Regions from separate parts of the Rhizobium sp. 05N49 genome, predicted to be linked through region 2. Evidence: predicted binding sites of a transcription regulator. Region 2 holds the regulator's gene; the other holds the start of a gene.

Region 1 (8,029 bases), on a different contig from region 2:
CGTTTCCGATGAAGAGAAGGCGCCGGGTATCGAGATCGGCCTTCCGGATCAGAACTTTCACCGCTTGCGCATCGAATCCGTCTTCGGCCGCATGACCGTACTGGTCACCGACGGCCATCTGCCCTTCCCCTACGGCCGCGAGATGACCGGCTATGAGACGGCCGATCTTGATGCGACGCTCCAGAAAGCCAGGGACAGCGGTGCTGAAATCCTCGTCGAGCCCTATCAGTCCGGCGAGCGCCGAGCAGCCATGGTGGAATTTCCGGGCGGCTATATTGCCGAAATCCACGCCGTCGCGGCACACTGACGAACGAATATACAGAGGGGGAAAAGACCGATGCGCCCAGCCCTGCCCGTGCTTCTGAGCTTTACCGGTGGTTATGTCGATACAGCAGGCTTCCTGGCACTTGGAGGTCTCTTTCCCGCCCATGTCACCGGCAACTTCGTCACCCTTGGTGCAGCGCTGACCCACGGCACGTCGGGCATCATCGCCAAGCTTCTGGCGCTGCCCGTCTTCTGCCTGACGATCCTCCTGCTGCGCTACCTCACCTACAAGGTACCCGCCGGTGACGAGAAGGGTTTGCGCATCCTGCTCGTCATCAAGCTATTGTTCCTGATCGCTGGCGGCGCCTGCGCCATCTGGCTTTCGCCCTTCACCAATCCGGATGGCCTGCCGTTGGTCGCAACCGGCATGCTGCTCGTCATCGCCATGGCGGTCCAGAACGCCGCTCACCGCATCCATCTCGGCGCGTCACCGCCGAGCACGCTGATGACCGGCACGACGACGCAGATCATGATCGATCTCGGCGATCTCGCCCATGGCATGTCAGGAGATCAGGCAAAGACAGTGAAAGGCCGCCTGTCGCGCATGGCAATTGCAGTGGCCGCTTTCGCGCTCGGCTGCGGCCTGGCCGCCCTGCTCTTTGCTACCGTCGGCATCTGGTGCCTGGCGCTACCACCGCTCTTTGCCCTGGTGTCGGTCTGCCTGGCCTTTGCCGGGCCGAAGGCTGCCTGAGAACGGCCCTTAGCCGCTGATGCCGCTGATGCCGCTGCCGGCGGTCGCAGCCTCAGCCACGGCAATTCGCTGTCGCAGCGTCGCCTTGCGTGCCCGAATCTCAAGCGAAATGAGTTCAGCAACCGATCCATTACGGCGCAGCAAGGCGATCGTGCTCAACACGGGAGACACGATCGCGGCGAGGACGGTTCCGAGGCCTTCACCACTGTCCGGCAAACCATTCGCCGCGATCAGCGCGACAACGGCGATCAGCAGGATGAGATTGGCAAGAATGGCGATGACATGCATATGGCTCTCCCGATGGCTGGCGCGAAACCATAGTTGAGGTCCAGGAGGACCACAACTCCTGCGCAGGCTTCCCGACCGGGCAACCAAACCTGCTGAGGATAGCGCAGCCGCTGGGAATGAAAGCAGAACATCTTTTCTGGTCTTTCCTTCCCGAATCACTACATTACGCGCCATGAGCAATAGTTTCGACGATATGCCCTTCTTCGACGAGGAACCGGGCGATGCGCCGCGCAAGCCGCAACAGCCTGCCGCTCCAGCAAGGGCGCCCGCCGCCGGCGGCGGCATTGCCGCCCGCGCCATGGCAGCCCGCGATGGCGGCCGCCCCGACTACCTCGCCGGCCTGAACCCGGAACAGCGCGAAGCGGTCGAGACGCTGGAAGGCCCGGTCCTCGTGCTCGCCGGCGCCGGCACCGGCAAGACGCGCGTGCTGACCACCCGCATCGCCCATATCCTCCAGACCGGTCGCGCCTTCCCCTCGCAGATCCTCGCCGTGACCTTCACCAACAAGGCCGCCCGCGAGATGAAGGAACGTATCGCCCTTCTCGTCGGCGGCGCCGTCGAAGGCATGCCCTGGCTCGGCACCTTCCACTCGATCGGCGTCAAGCTCCTGCGCCGCCATGCCGAGCTCGTCGGCCTGCGCTCCGATTTCACCATCCTCGATACAGATGATGTGGTCCGCCTCATCAAGCAGCTGATCCAGGCCGAAGGCCTCGACGACAAGCGCTGGCCGGCCAAGCAGTTCGCCGGCATGATCGATACCTGGAAAAACAAGGGCCTCGGCCCTGCCGATATTCCTGAGGGAGATGCGCGCGCTTTTGCCAATGGCCGCGGCCGCGATCTCTATTTCGCCTATCAGAACCGCCTGTCGACGCTGAACGCCTGCGATTTCGGCGATCTCCTGATGCATCCGATCGCGATCTTCCGCAAGCAGCCGGACCTCTTGAAGGAATATCACCAGAAGTTCCGCTACATCCTCGTCGACGAGTACCAGGACACCAACACCGCCCAGTACATGTGGCTGCGGCTTCTCGCCCAGCGCGCCAAGGGCGAGCCACAGAATGTCTGCTGCGTTGGCGACGACGACCAGTCGATCTATGGCTGGCGTGGCGCTGAGGTGGACAATATCCTGCGCTTCGAAAAGGATTTCCCCGGCGCCAAGGTCATCAAGCTGGAGCGCAACTACCGCTCGACGGCCCATATCCTCGGTGCCGCCGCCCATCTCATCACCCACAATGAAGGCCGCCTCGGCAAGACGCTCTTCACCGACCGCTCCGATCCTGACGACGTCAAGGTGCAGGTGCACGCCTCCTGGGATTCGGAGGAGGAAGCCCGCGCCATTGGCGAGGAAATCGAGCGCCTGCAGCGCGGCGATGCCGACGGCAAGAAGCATCTGCTGAACGACATGGCGATCCTGGTGCGCGCCTCCTTCCAGATGCGCGAATTCGAAGACCGCTTTGTCACCCTCGGGCTGAACTACCGCGTCATCGGGGGCCCGCGCTTCTACGAGCGCCTCGAGATCCGCGATGCCATGGCCTATTTCCGCCTGGTCTCGCAGTCGGCCGACGACCTCGCCTTCGAGCGCATCATCAACACGCCCAAACGCGGCCTCGGCGATACGACGGTACGCGCGCTTCATGATTATGCCCGCGCCCGCGATATCCCGATGCTGGCCGCTGCTGCCGACATGATCGAAACGGACGAGCTGAAGCCGAAGGCCCGCAAGGCCCTTTTCGACGTGATTCAATCTTTCCGCCGCTGGCAGGAACTGCTTGAAAACACACCGCATACCGAGCTTGCCGAGCAGATCCTCGAAGAGTCGGGCTATACCGACATGTGGAAGAACGACAAGAGCGCCGAAGCGCCGGGTCGCCTTGAAAACCTCAAGGAACTCATCCGCTCGATGGACAGCTTCGAATCCATGCGCGGCTTCCTCGAGCACGTCTCCCTCGTCATGGATGCCGAGACCAACGAAAATCTCGACGCCGTCTCCATCATGACGCTGCACTCGGCCAAGGGTCTGGAATTCGACACCGTCTTCCTGCCCGGCTGGGAGGAAGGCCTCTTCCCGCATCAGCGCTCCCTCGATGAGTCCGGCCGCGCCGGCCTCGAGGAAGAACGCCGCCTCGCCTATGTCGGCATCACCCGCGCCAAGCACCGCTGCCACATCTGGTTCGTCTCGAACCGCCGCATCCACGGCCTCTGGCAATCGACCATCCCCTCGCGTTTCCTCGACGAGCTGCCCGAAACCCATGTGGAAGTGGCCGAGATGGAGCAGAATTACGGTGGCTACGGCCGCGGCGGCGGTTATGGCCAGTCCCGCTTCGACAAGGCCGACCCCTTCGCCAATTCCTATTCCACGCCCGGCTGGAAACGCGCCCAGGCCAACAAGACCGACGCCACCCGCGACAACTGGGGCACCCGCTCCGGCCACGCCGTGGAGCGCATCGGCTACGGCGAAAGCGGCCCGCGCGGCCGCACGATCGAGGGCGAACTGGTGGCGAAATCCACAGCCACCGAACCCTCACGCTTCGCTCTCGGCGATCGAGTCTTCCACATCAAGTTCGGCAACGGCTCCATATCCGGCATCGAAGGCAACAAGCTGACGATCGATTTCGATCGCGCCGGCCAGAAGCGGGTGCTCGACGGATTTGTGGAGCGGGTCTGACCGCTCACCTTCCTTGGCGTGTGGTCGGGAATCACACGCGCAGCCGAACGCGCTTCTCCAGATGACAAAACGCCGCTTTGACCCGACTCGCGATCAGGCTTAGCCCGGTCATTGCCCGCCCATGAAAGGCAGGCTTCACAAGACCTTCAAAGGAGGTTCAAGTGACCAGTGTTTCAGCTCTGGGCAGCACGCTGACCCAGTACCAAGCCCCTCTCAATCCTCTCGACAAGAACGGTGACGGCGTCGTCTCTGCGGACGAGCTTGCCGCCGCTTCAAAGTCCTCGTCCACCAACCCCTCGTCCGCCGGAGATGACGATTCGTCCGGCTCCGATGTCGTTCAGAAGATCGCAGCCGATATCCTGGCGCTCATGCTCTCGCTCCAGAAGACGGACGACGACAACAAGGCCGGCACCGATGACAACGGTGATGACTCCAAGGGTGCGCTCGCTGCCCTGGATGCGAATGGCGACGGCAAGTTGACCACATCGGAACTTCTTTCCGCCGATCCGCAGAAGATTGCCGCCGCCGGCGGTGACGATCAGGACGGCGGCCTGATGGCCAAAGTCCTGACCGACATGCAGACCGCGCTTCGCGCATACCAGACGACCTATGGTAACTCGCCCGTAGCCACCGGCGAGAGCGACAAGACGGCCTGATGCAATGAGGCTCCGCCGGGGGAGCCTCGCTGATTGGGCCAAACGCTTTACGAGGTCGCAGACTTCTCCCTTCGCCGCTGCTTGCGCGGGCCTGATTTATCGGAGAGGCTGCAGAAATGGCTGATCATTCAACAGTTGATATGAAAATACTGCGCCGGATTGGCTGGGATCACTGGGATCCGATCGGCATCAGGCAAGTAGATGATCCGGCATGGCGAACGACCGCCACCAGCGAATACGATTCCTATCTTCTACACGCCGCCAATATGCTCCTTCACGGCTCGATGCCCGCGGCAGTCGCTGCTTACCTAGAAGAGATCGTCGTCATCAAAATGGGCCTCGGACCTGTTAGTGACGTGATTCAAGATGCCGCGATTCAAACCGTGGATGCAATTGCGACTTACCTTCAATCCAGGTCCACGCAGGCACACGACATCCGATGACGACCATACCGACCCTTCACACCGAACGATTGATCCTGCGGGCTCCCGTCATGGCAGACTGGCCGGACTATCATGCGCTGATGATCTCCGACCGCGCCCTCTACATGGGCGGTCCGCATTCGACCAAGGCCGCCTGGGGCATGTTCTGCCACGATGTCGCGCTCTGGACGCTTGAAGGCCACGGCGCCCTGATGATGGAGGATCGGGTTACGGGGCAATGCCTCGGCCAGGTCGGCATCAATCACGGCCCGCTGTTTCCTGAAAAGGAACTCGGCTGGCTCGTCTATCCGCAGGCCGAGGGTAAGGGTTATGCCTATGAGGCAGCCGTTGCCTTGCGCGATTGGGCCTTTGCTGTGCGCGGCCTGACGACACTGGTGAGCTATATCGCCCGCCCCAATGTGAGGTCGATCCGGCTGGCCGAGCGGCTGGGCGCCGTGCCGGATGCAACGGCAGCGCGTCAGGACGGAGATCCCGATGATCTGGTTTTCAGGCATCCGGCTCCATAGCCGCATGCATAAATCCTAATATAAAACGCGAAATACTTGCCGCTTTCGCGTAAAGCGCGAACGGCAACAGAAAAATACGTTGATGCAGCGATTTGCCACTCTTCATACTAGAAATAGGACTTGCGCCCGGCCCCCCGGAAATCCACTAGTTGATTGCGCCGAATGTGATTGGCATTTTGCGATGCGATATGCGTAAGGGATAGCTTGATGAAGGCGCTGCTGCTTGTCGATATTCAGAATGGCTTCTGCCCCGGAGGCAACCTGCCGGTTCTCGAAGGCGACGAAGTCGTCCCCGTCGCCAACAGCCTCATCGACAGCGGCAAATACGATCTTATCGTCGCCTCGCAGGATTGGCATCCCGCCGATCACGGAAGTTTCGCCTCCTCGCATCCTGACAAGCAACCTTTCGAGATAGGCGAACTCTCCGGCAAGCCGCAGATGTTGTGGCCAGATCACTGCGTGCAATATACGCGCGACGCCGAGCTGCATCCCAAACTCCACTCGGCTCAAATCGACCTTATCCAGCAGAAGGGCGAAAACAGGAACGTCGACAGCTATTCCGCCTTCCGCGACAACGATCAGCATGCCCTGACAGGCCTGGCCGATTTCCTGGTCGATCAGGGTGTGACGGAGCTCGATGTCTGCGGGCTGGCAACCGACTATTGCGTCAAATTCTCTGCACTCGATGCACTGGAACTCATTCCCGGCGTCAAGGTCCGTCTCATCGAGGACGCGAGCCGTGGCATCTCGCCCGAGGGTGTGGCTGCTGCGATCGACGAGATGCGTGGGCACGGCATCGATATCGTCAAGAGCGCCGATATTCTCGCCTGACGCAGGCCGCGCAATGCTTTTGGGATAAAGACATGCGCAAACTACGGCTTGTTCAGTCTTTCGTCCCTTCCTCACGCTCCAGCAGATAAATCTCTTCGCCGAAATCCTCCATCTTCTTCACGAAGGCGGCGTGCGCATCTCTGAGCCCGCGATTATAGAAATAGGGTCCGATCTTTTCGGCGAAGAATTCCAGCAGGAATTCGGCCGGCAGCACGCCGATCGGGTCGAGTTCGCGATCGAAATATTGGCGGATCTGCGAAACGATCTCCGCCTTTTCTTCCTTGGAAAATTCGATCTTCTTCATTGTCTCCCTCGCCTCGCCGGTGACGTAAACCGGTAACGCTTCAGCAAAATCGATTGGTGAATCAAGGAAATTCAATTGCCGCCGCAGGTGAGACACCATAGAGGGAAATTTCAATTCCAACAGGACGTAATCCCATGAATCGCGCCGACTTTGTCGAAGGGTTGCGGGGCGGCTTTCCCGTGGCGCTCGCCTCTGCCCCGTTCGGAGCGTTGTTCGGCGCCCTTGCCGCCGAGCAGGGCATGTCGCTATCAGAACTTACTTTCATGAGCGCCTCCGTCTATGCAGGCGCCAGCCAGCTGGTCGGTATCGAGCTTTTCGGCCACAATGTGCAGGCTTGGGTGATCGTTCTCTCCATCCTCGCCGTCAATTTCCGCCACGTGCTCTATTCAGCAGCGATTGCCCGCTACATCAGGCACTTCACCGCGCTGCAGAAGTTCTTCACCTTCTTCCTGCTGGTCGATCCGCAATTTGCCGAAACCGTCAAGCGCGGCGAGGCCGGGACGCCGGTTACCTTCACCTGGTATCTCGGCTTCGGCATCATCATCTACATCCCCTGGGTTCTGATCAGCCTCATCGGTGGCATGCTCGGTACCCTTATAGGCGATCCCAAGACGATCGGCCTCGATATCCTGCTGCCGACCTATTTCCTCGGCATCGTGCTCGGCTTCCGCAAACGCGACAATTTCCTGCCGGTGGCGCTGACGAGCGCCGTCGCCTCGGTCATTGCCTATCATTTCGTGGGCTCGCCCTGGCATGTGAGCCTGGGGGCTGCGGCCGGCATCATCCTGGCTGCGCTGATGCCTCTGCCTGCCGAGGAGCCGGATCTCGAAGCCGACGCCCTCAACACCGAAAATCACGAGGTCTGAGATGCAATTCGATCTCCACATGGCTCTCGTGATCCTGGCCGCCGCAGCCGCGACCTATGCGACGCGCATCGGCGGCTACATCCTGATCACCAAGATGAAGCGCATTCCGCCGCGCATGGAAGCAGCACTCAATGCCGTACCGGCGGCGGTGCTGACGACGCTCGTGGCGCCCGCCTTCTTCATCGGCGGCTGGGATTCGAAGCTGGCGCTTGCGGTCGCCCTCGTCATCGGCCTGCGCTTCTCGCATACCTGGATGCTCGTGGCCGCCTGGATCATCGTCATGACCTGGCGGCACACGATCGGTCTTTAAACCTGAGGCTCAGTATTCCAGCGGCAGCGTCGCATTTTCCAGCCATGCCTTGACGTCATGGTCGTGGATCAGCGGCATCAGCGCTTCGCGCGTGCGATGGTGATAGTCATTGAACCAGTGCAGCTCGTCATGCGTCAGCAATTCA
Region 2 (8,029 bases):
GAAGCCGGCCACGGTCGCCTCGTTCTCTTCTCGCCGGTCTTCCTTGGTGCGGGTGCTGCAACCTGGTTTCTGGCAGCCTCGAACGTTCCGGCGGTCTCGCTCGGCCTTTGCCTGCTCGTTCTCCTCAGTGCCGTTGTGTTCTGCGGCCACGCCCGGACGAGACTGCGGGCAATACTGCTTGCCCTGCTTCTCTTTGCCGGCGGAATGCTCTCGGCACAGATCGAAACATGGCGGGCAAGGACGCTGATCCTCGATTCAGCCGTGACGACAACGCTGACTGGCCGGGTCGAACGGCGAGAAGGCGATGGTGAAGGGCGCTGGCGTTATATCCTTGACGTCGCCGGCACTGATGCCCCCGAAATCAAGCGTCCTCCCGAGCGCATCTCTGTGCTCGTACGCGGCGCCGCCCGGCCCTTTGAACTCGGCGATATCATAGAGGGCAGGGCCCGTCTGACGCCTCCGGCAGGACCCGCGCTTCCTCACCTCAACGATTTTGCCTTCAGCGCCTATTTTGACGGCATCGGTGCTAACGGCTTCTTCTATGGAGCACCGAAGAAGGTTACAGAACAGCCGGAACAAGCGAGCTCTGTCGGCGAGGCCGCACTGGAGTGGTTCTACCGCCTGCGAAGCGGCATCGGCGATCGGATCCGCTCCACTCTGCCGGGCGACACCGGGGCCTTTGCCGCTTCACTTGTCACCGATGAGAGACGAGCGATCTCGGATGAAACGACGGAGGCACTGCGGCAGTCCGGCCTTGCCCACATCGTGGCGATCTCCGGCCTCAATATGGCACTCTCCGCCGGTATCTTCTTTGTCGGGCTGCGCGTGATTCTCAGCCTGTTCCCCGGTATTGCGCAGGCGTGGCCGACCAAGAAGATCGCGGCTGCCGGTGCACTCGCTGCGGTGACGGCTTACTATCTGATCTCGGGTTTTGCCGTTTCAGCCGAACGCGCCTTCATCATGATGGCGATCATGCTGGTTGCCGTCTTCTTCGATCGGCCGTCGATCAGCCTCAGAAACGTGGCGCTGTCGGCTCTCGTGATCCTCGCGGTCTCACCATCGGAAGTGCTCGGACCGAGCTTCCAGATGTCTTTCGCCGCAACACTTGCCCTGGTCGCCGGATACGACCTCTGGAAAGGGCGGCCGATGCGGGAAAATGCCTTTGCCAAACTTCCGATCATGAAACCTTTCTTCATGGTCGGCGGCTTCTTCGGCGGCATTTTCCTGACGTCTCTCATCGGTGGGTTCTCGACGGCGCTGTTTTCGATCGAACATTTCCACCGGCTGACTGCTTATGGCCTGCCGGCAAATCTCGCGGCCATGCCGGTTATTTCATTCATCGTCATGCCGGCCGGCATGCTGGCGATGCTGCTGATGCCTTTTGGTCTGGATGGCTGGCTATGGCCGGTGGCAGGGTTCGGGCTCGACCTGGTGATCGCCATTGCAAAGGCGGTGGCGGGGTGGGGCGGCAATATAGATGTTGCCCGCTTACCCGGCTGGTACTTTCCGGCAGCCGTCTTCGGCTTCCTGTTGCTGACCTTGCTCAGAACCCGGTTGCGGCATATCGGAACCGTAATAATCACTGTTTCAACGTTCGCTGTTGTGTTGCTTCCATCAGAAGCGATGCCCGACGTCACCATCTCGGAAGACGGCAGCCTGGTCGCTCTAATCGACGGAGAGGCAATGGCTTCAAACCGTGAAAAGCCGCCAGCCTTCATTTTCGAACAATGGCAGAGGGCACTTGCCATCGAAGAGCATCAGAAGCCGGTTATGCTTCAAGCCACCAACACACCCACCGTGTCCGATGGCAAAAGATTGCAGCTGTCAACCGATCAACAGAATGAAGCCAGAGAGACAATGAGGCAGGCACTCGCCATCAGCCCAACGTCACGATTCTCTTGCCAAAAGCGCGCCTGGTGTACCGCCTTGCTGGGCAATGGAAAGAAACTGACTGTCATCGAAAACGCTGCCTATCTGGGGCCGGCCTGCGATACGGCCGATATTGTCGTAACTCCTGTCCGATTGCGCTTCGACCGTTGCCGTTCCGGCGCGCTGCTCTTTACCGCCGAGACGCTGCGCAAGTCAGGTTCTGTCGAGCTTCGCTTCACAGATAGTGGAATCGATGTCGCAACCGCATTCGGCCCATTGCAACGCCCCTGGATGCGCCACCGCGCCTATGACTGGCGCAGCGATACATTCGCAGACGCAAGCCAGTCACCGGTCAGTGATAGCGGCGAATGAGGCCGACGAGCTTTCCCTGAACCTTCACTCGATCCGGTGGGAAAATTCGGGTCTCATAGGCAGGGTTTGCAGCCTCGAGCGCAATCGATGCACCCTTGCGCCGGAAGCGCTTGAGTGTTGCTTCCTCGTCGTCGACGAGGGCAACGACGATATCACCCGGGTTGGCGGTGCTGCCATTTCGGATGATGACGGTGTCGCCATCGAAGATGCCGGCTTCGATCATCGAGTCGCCGCGAACTTCGAGCGCATAATGTTCGCCGGAGCCGAGCATATCGGCAGGAACGGTGATGTCATGCGTATTGTTCTGGATTGCCGAGATTGGCACACCGGCAGCGATGCGGCCCATGACCGGGACGGAGACCGAGTTGCCGTTATCGGCAGCGGGCGCTGGCTTTGCCGGAGCCGGCGCTGCAACGGGCTGCGGCTTGCCGAGGCTGCCTTCGATGACGCTCGGTGAAAAGCCGCGACGTGGCTGCAGGCTGGGGCTGTAGGCCTCCGGCAGTTTGATGACTTCGAGCGCGCGTGCCCGGTTCGGAAGCCGGCGAATGAAGCCGCGCTCCTCAAGCGCCGTGATCAGCCGGTGAATACCGGATTTCGAGGCCAGATCCAGCGCATCCTTCATCTCGTCGAAAGACGGAGGAACGCCCGACTCCTTCATCCTTTCGTGAATGAAAAGAAGGAGTTCCTGTTGTTTGCGCGTAAGCATGGCGTGCACCCCAGTCTTGAAACAAATCCAGAACGGACACTATATGTTCCATATGTGTTCCGCAAGTAGCTAAATTTTCGTAAAACTTCTGTCCATTCTGGTGAGAATTTTATTTTTCTCGCGCCCGGGCCTTCCCGGCCTTGTCTCGCAACACCTGCTGAAGCACATCTCCTTGTGACTGTTGGAGGGGACCTAATGAGCCAAGATACGCTTGCAATCGATCATCTCGTTTTGCCGGTTACCGATATCGACCTTGCCCGCGAAAGACTGGGCAAGCTTGGTTTCACTGTGGCGCCGGATGCCCGTCATCCTTTTGGGACCGAAAATGCCTGCGTTTTCTTTGCCGACAAATCCTATCTGGAGCCCCTGGGTGTCGCGAGCGTCGAAGAGAGCGAGGAGACAGCACACGATGGCAATGTGTTCACCGCCCGCAATCAGGCTTTTCGCTTCCGCTGCGGCAGCGAAGGACTGTCCGCGATTGCCTTTGCGACGGCAGATGCAAAGCACGAACATGCTCGATTCGTGAAGGACAGTATGAGTGCCGGTTCTGTGCTGCAGTTCGAGCGCCCTGTTAAAATGCCGGATGGCACGGAGAATATTGCCGGCTTCCGGCTCGCCTTCGCTGGCGACCTGCGGGCACCGGATTTCTTTCTCTTCGCAGTCGAACGCGTCAATCCGCTTCCTGCCAACCGGACCGCGCTTGAGACCCATGCCAATGGTGTCACAGGCATTGCCGAGATCGCGCTCGCGGCCCCCGAGCCGACAGCCTTCGGTGAGTTCGTTCGCTCCGTGGCAAAAGGCGCATCTACTGAGCTCACGAGTTTCGGGCTGGACGTGCCCACCGGAAACGCAAAGATCAGCCTGATGACCCCGGAAGGGCTGGAGGCTTATTTCGATCTTGCCACGTCGGATACCGATCGTGGTCTGCGCGGTCGGGCGATCCGCTTTGCTGTCGGCGATCTGGCCGTGACAGAAGCGCATTTGGCTGCTAACGGGGTGACCTATACACGCAAGGGTAACCGTATTCTGGTGAAGCCTGCGCCCGGCCAGGGCGTACTCTTCGCCTTTGAGGAAACATCATGAGCTCTACTACCAACTCCGTGGTGACGGTCGGCGAAGGCGCCGGTAAGGTCACCTTCTCCAATGCTTCACGCCTGTCGCTGATTGCTGGCGCTTGCGAAATGGAAAGCCGCGATCATGCGTTCATGGTTGCCGGCACATTGAAGGAACTCTGCGCCAAGCTTGGCATCGGGCTCGTCTACAAGACCTCCTTCGATAAGGCGAACCGGTCTTCCTTGTCGAGCAAACGCGGTGTCGGCCTTGAAAAGGGGCTGGAAGTTTTCGCCGATCTCAAGAAAGAACTCGGCATTCCGGTTCTGACCGACATCCACAACGAAGAACAATGCGCCGAAGTGGGTAAGGTCGTCGATATCCTGCAGATACCAGCCTTTCTGTCTCGCCAGACGGATCTCCTGGTCGCGGCTGCCAAGACCGGCCGCGTCATCAACGTCAAGAAGGGCCAGTTCCTGGCGCCTTGGGACATGAAGAACGTGCTCGGCAAGCTGAACCAGAGCGGCAATCCGAACATTCTGCTCTGCGAGCGCGGTGCGTCCTTCGGTTACAATACGCTGGTCTCCGACATGCGTTCACTGCCGATCATGGCGGCAACGGGCGCCCCCGTCATTTTCGACGCCACGCATTCAGTCCAGCAGCCTGGCGGGCAGGGGGAAACCTCCGGAGGTGAGCGGCAGTTCGTGGAGACGCTGGCCCGTGCAGCCGTGGCAGTCGGCGTTGCCGGTGTCTTTATCGAGACCCATCAGGATCCTGATAACGCCCCCTGCGACGGGCCGAACATGGTCTACCTCAAGGACATGCCGCGACTTCTCGAGAAGCTTCTCGCCTTCGACGCGATCGCCAAGGCCGCCTGAACAGCGGGCGGCATCAGGCTGCCGCGCGGGACGGGCGCTTTTCCTCCAGTGCGAAGCGGGAGAGCATGCGCCCGAGCTGGGACGCCTCGGTGCCGAGCTCCTGGCATGCGGCGTTCGTTTCCTCGACCATGGATGCATTCTGCTGGGTCACCTGATCCATCCGGTTGACGGCAGCGTTGACCTCGACGAGCGCGACCGACTGTTCCGAAGACGAGCGCACGATCGCTTCGATCAGCGCCGTCACCTGCAGCACCTGGCGGTCGATATCGCCGAGTGCCTCGCCGGTACGGTTGACAAGTGCAACACCCGCGGAAACCTGTCGCGACGACGTCTCGACGAGAAGCTTGATCTCCTTGGCGAGATTGGCGGAGCGTCCGGCGAGCTCGCGGACTTCCTGAGCGACGACGGCAAAGCCTTTCCCCGCGTCTCCGGCGCGTGCTGCCTCGACACCCGCGTTGAGCGCCAGAAGATTGGTCTGAAAGGCGATCTCATCGATGGCGTTGATAATATCGCCGATCCTGACCGCTGAGTCCTCGATCTTCTCCATGGCAGTCACTGCTTCACGAACAATCTCGGCGGAATGCGCCGCGCTCTCCTTCGTGGCTGACATCATCGCATTGGCTTCATGGGCCCGCTCCGAGGAGTTTTTCACCGTGACCGTGATCTGATCCAGTGCCGAAGCCGCCTGTTCGAGGGAAGCTGCCTGGCTCTCGGTGCGCTGTGCCAGATCATTGGTGCTGAGCGCGATTTCGCGCGAACTGTCGCCGACCGTATTCGTGGCGGCATAAATGTCTTTCATGGCATCGGAAAGAATGATGATGCTGGTGTTGAAGGTCTCGCGAAGCTTCTCGTAAGTATTGGCGAACTGCTCGTCGAGACGCACGGTCAGGTCGCCGCGTGAGAGACGTTCCAGGCCTGCGCTCAGGCTTTCGATAACGCGCTGGCGCGTGGCATTCTCCACGCTCTTCGATGCGTCCAGTTCGGCATCGCGGCGCATCTGTACCTGCCGTTCCTCGTCCTGCAGCGCGCGTATAGCGTTGCGTTCTTCTGCCGATTCGCGAAAGACCGTGACCGCGCGCGCCATTTCTCCGATTTCGTCGGATCGTCTGACATAGGGAACTTCGCGGGAATAGTCGCCGCTCGCAAGCACCGCCATATAATCGCGCATCGCCGATAGCGGCACGATTGCGCGCCGGCGGAACATGTAGAGCCCGACGACGATAATCACGAAGGAAAGCGCGGCGGCCGATAGCGTAACGGCGGAGAGCAGTTCCGTTTGATCCGCTGCCTGCTTTTCGGCGTCCATCTGGAAGGCGTTGGCCATCGCCACGAGTTCGTTTACGGCCGTTTCGTGAACATGAAAATTCGTAGCAAGCTTGGGGAGCGCCGATTCGATGGCGGCCTTGTCGCCCTTCAGGATTGCGGGTATCGCCTCCTCGTTCATGACCTGCCAGAACGCGTCACCCTTGACGAGAACGTTGTCGAGAAGCTTGCGCTTGAGATCGGCGCTGAGCGGCGTTTCGGACCAATATTTGCGGCGGTCTTCATAAGCCGACTTCAGAACCGTTTGGATGCGTTCGATATTGGCCTTTGCCGAGGCTGGCTGCTCGACGGCTTCGAGCGCGAGCATGTAGGGTTCGATGACATAGAGCGGCGGCGGGAGAATATCGGCGACAAGATCCTTGCCGTAGATGATCTGCTTATACATCAGCCCGTTCACACGAAGCATGTTGAGTGCGTAGTTCTGCAAGCCGATGGAGGTCACCAGTCCGAGGATGACAACGGCACCGAAAATGGCAAGGCTGCGTGCAATATTGAGTTTCATCTGTGCCCCATGTGAAATGCCGCCAAGAGAGTCGATAAAATCGCGTTCTGGTTGTTTTTGGCGCGAGGCTGCAGCTTTTCATCCCTGCCGTTCCGTATCGCCCCAAGGGCTGAAACGACTGACTTCTGAGGATCTCACACGGGTATTAAAATTAAGCCGGGATGGTTACCGAAGGCTGAAATCAAGGGGCATGTAACCGTCCAAAATTGGGGCTATTCCAGGGATTTTCAGCCGTGGGTTGCTATCGACGGTGGCGGCCTGCCAACATTCTGCCCGGATGGACTGTTTATCATCTTTCGATGGGTGGGATATGCTGACCGACGACTGCCGTTCCCTTCAAAACCCTGACATGAATGTGCTATAGGCCACGTCTGATGCGCTGCTTGAACGTGCAAAATTGCGGCATTGTAATTTGCGCACCTTCGATTAAGACGATTTCAAACGATTTATCCACCCACCGAGCAGGAAGAGACCATGACTGCAATTACCGATATCATCGCCCGCGAGATTCTCGATAGCCGTGGTAACCCCACCGTCGAAGTCGACGTCTATCTCGAAGACGGCAGCATGGGCCGTGCAGCTGTTCCCTCGGGTGCTTCGACCGGCGCGCACGAAGCCGTAGAAGTCCGCGATGGCGGCAAGCGTTATCTCGGCAAGGGTGTTGAAAAGGCTGTCGAAGCTGCCAACACGGAAATCTTCGACGCGATCGGCGGCATCGATGCTGAAAACCAGATCCAGATCGACAAGATCATGATTGAACTCGACGGCACGCCAAACAAGTCGCGCCTCGGCGCCAACGCCATCCTCGGCGTTTCGCTTGCTGTCGCCAAGGCTGCAGCGCAGGCTGCCGGCCTGCCGCTCTACCGTTACGTCGGCGGTGCCTCCGCAAGCCTTTTGCCGGTCCCGATGATGAACATCATCAACGGCGGCGCCCATGCCGATAACCCGATCGACTTCCAGGAATTCATGATCCTGCCGGTCGGCGCAGATTCGATCCGCGAAGCCGTCCGCATGGGTTCGGAAGTTTTCCACACGCTGAAGAAGGAACTGGCGGCACAGGGCCACAACACCAACGTCGGTGACGAAGGCGGCTTCGCACCGGGCCTAAAGAGCGCTCCGGAAGCCCTCGATTTCATCATGAAGTCGATCGAGAAAGCCGGCTACAAGCCGGGCGACGACATGTGCCTCGGCCTCGATTGCGCCTCGACCGAATTCTTCAAGGACGGCAAGTACGTACTGGAAGGCGAAGGCCGCACGCTCGAGCCAGGCGCCATGGCCGAGTACCTGGCAGAACTCGCTGCCAAGTATCCGATCATCTCCATCGAAGAC

What was found. Region 2 encodes LexA, which represses DNA repair genes until DNA is damaged. Its sites were predicted from a motif close to TGTTCNNNNTGTGTTCNG; they were not measured.
Region 1: a site for LexA is predicted at 1,416-1,433, ahead of AC1DF8_RS02420 (ATP-dependent helicase). Genes of this name have one in related genera too.

The regions. Positions count from the first base shown of each region.
Region 1 is NZ_JBFTME010000001.1:464,844-472,872, forward strand. Features, by position in the region: gene AC1DF8_RS02405 (glyoxalase) at 1-307, shown strand, start outside; gene AC1DF8_RS02410 (YoaK family protein) at 338-1,015, shown strand; gene AC1DF8_RS02415 (hypothetical protein) at 1,025-1,303, opposite strand; gene AC1DF8_RS02420 (ATP-dependent helicase) at 1,476-3,968, shown strand; gene AC1DF8_RS02425 (EF-hand domain-containing protein) at 4,130-4,624, shown strand; gene AC1DF8_RS02430 (hypothetical protein) at 4,741-5,067, shown strand; gene AC1DF8_RS02435 (GNAT family N-acetyltransferase) at 5,064-5,573, shown strand; gene pncA (bifunctional nicotinamidase/pyrazinamidase) at 5,781-6,404, shown strand; gene AC1DF8_RS02445 (DUF2164 domain-containing protein) at 6,457-6,708, opposite strand; gene AC1DF8_RS02450 (AzlC family ABC transporter permease) at 6,843-7,574, shown strand; gene AC1DF8_RS02455 (AzlD family protein) at 7,576-7,884, shown strand; gene AC1DF8_RS02460 (aminopeptidase P family protein) at 7,894-8,029, opposite strand, start outside.
Region 2 is NZ_JBFTME010000006.1:363,104-371,132, reverse strand. Features, by position in the region: gene AC1DF8_RS15410 (ComEC/Rec2 family competence protein) at 1-2,241, shown strand, start outside; gene lexA (transcriptional repressor LexA) at 2,222-2,947, opposite strand; gene AC1DF8_RS15400 (VOC family protein) at 3,143-4,030, shown strand; gene kdsA (3-deoxy-8-phosphooctulonate synthase) at 4,027-4,875, shown strand; gene AC1DF8_RS15390 (methyl-accepting chemotaxis protein) at 4,889-6,700, opposite strand; gene eno (phosphopyruvate hydratase) at 7,175-8,029, shown strand, end outside.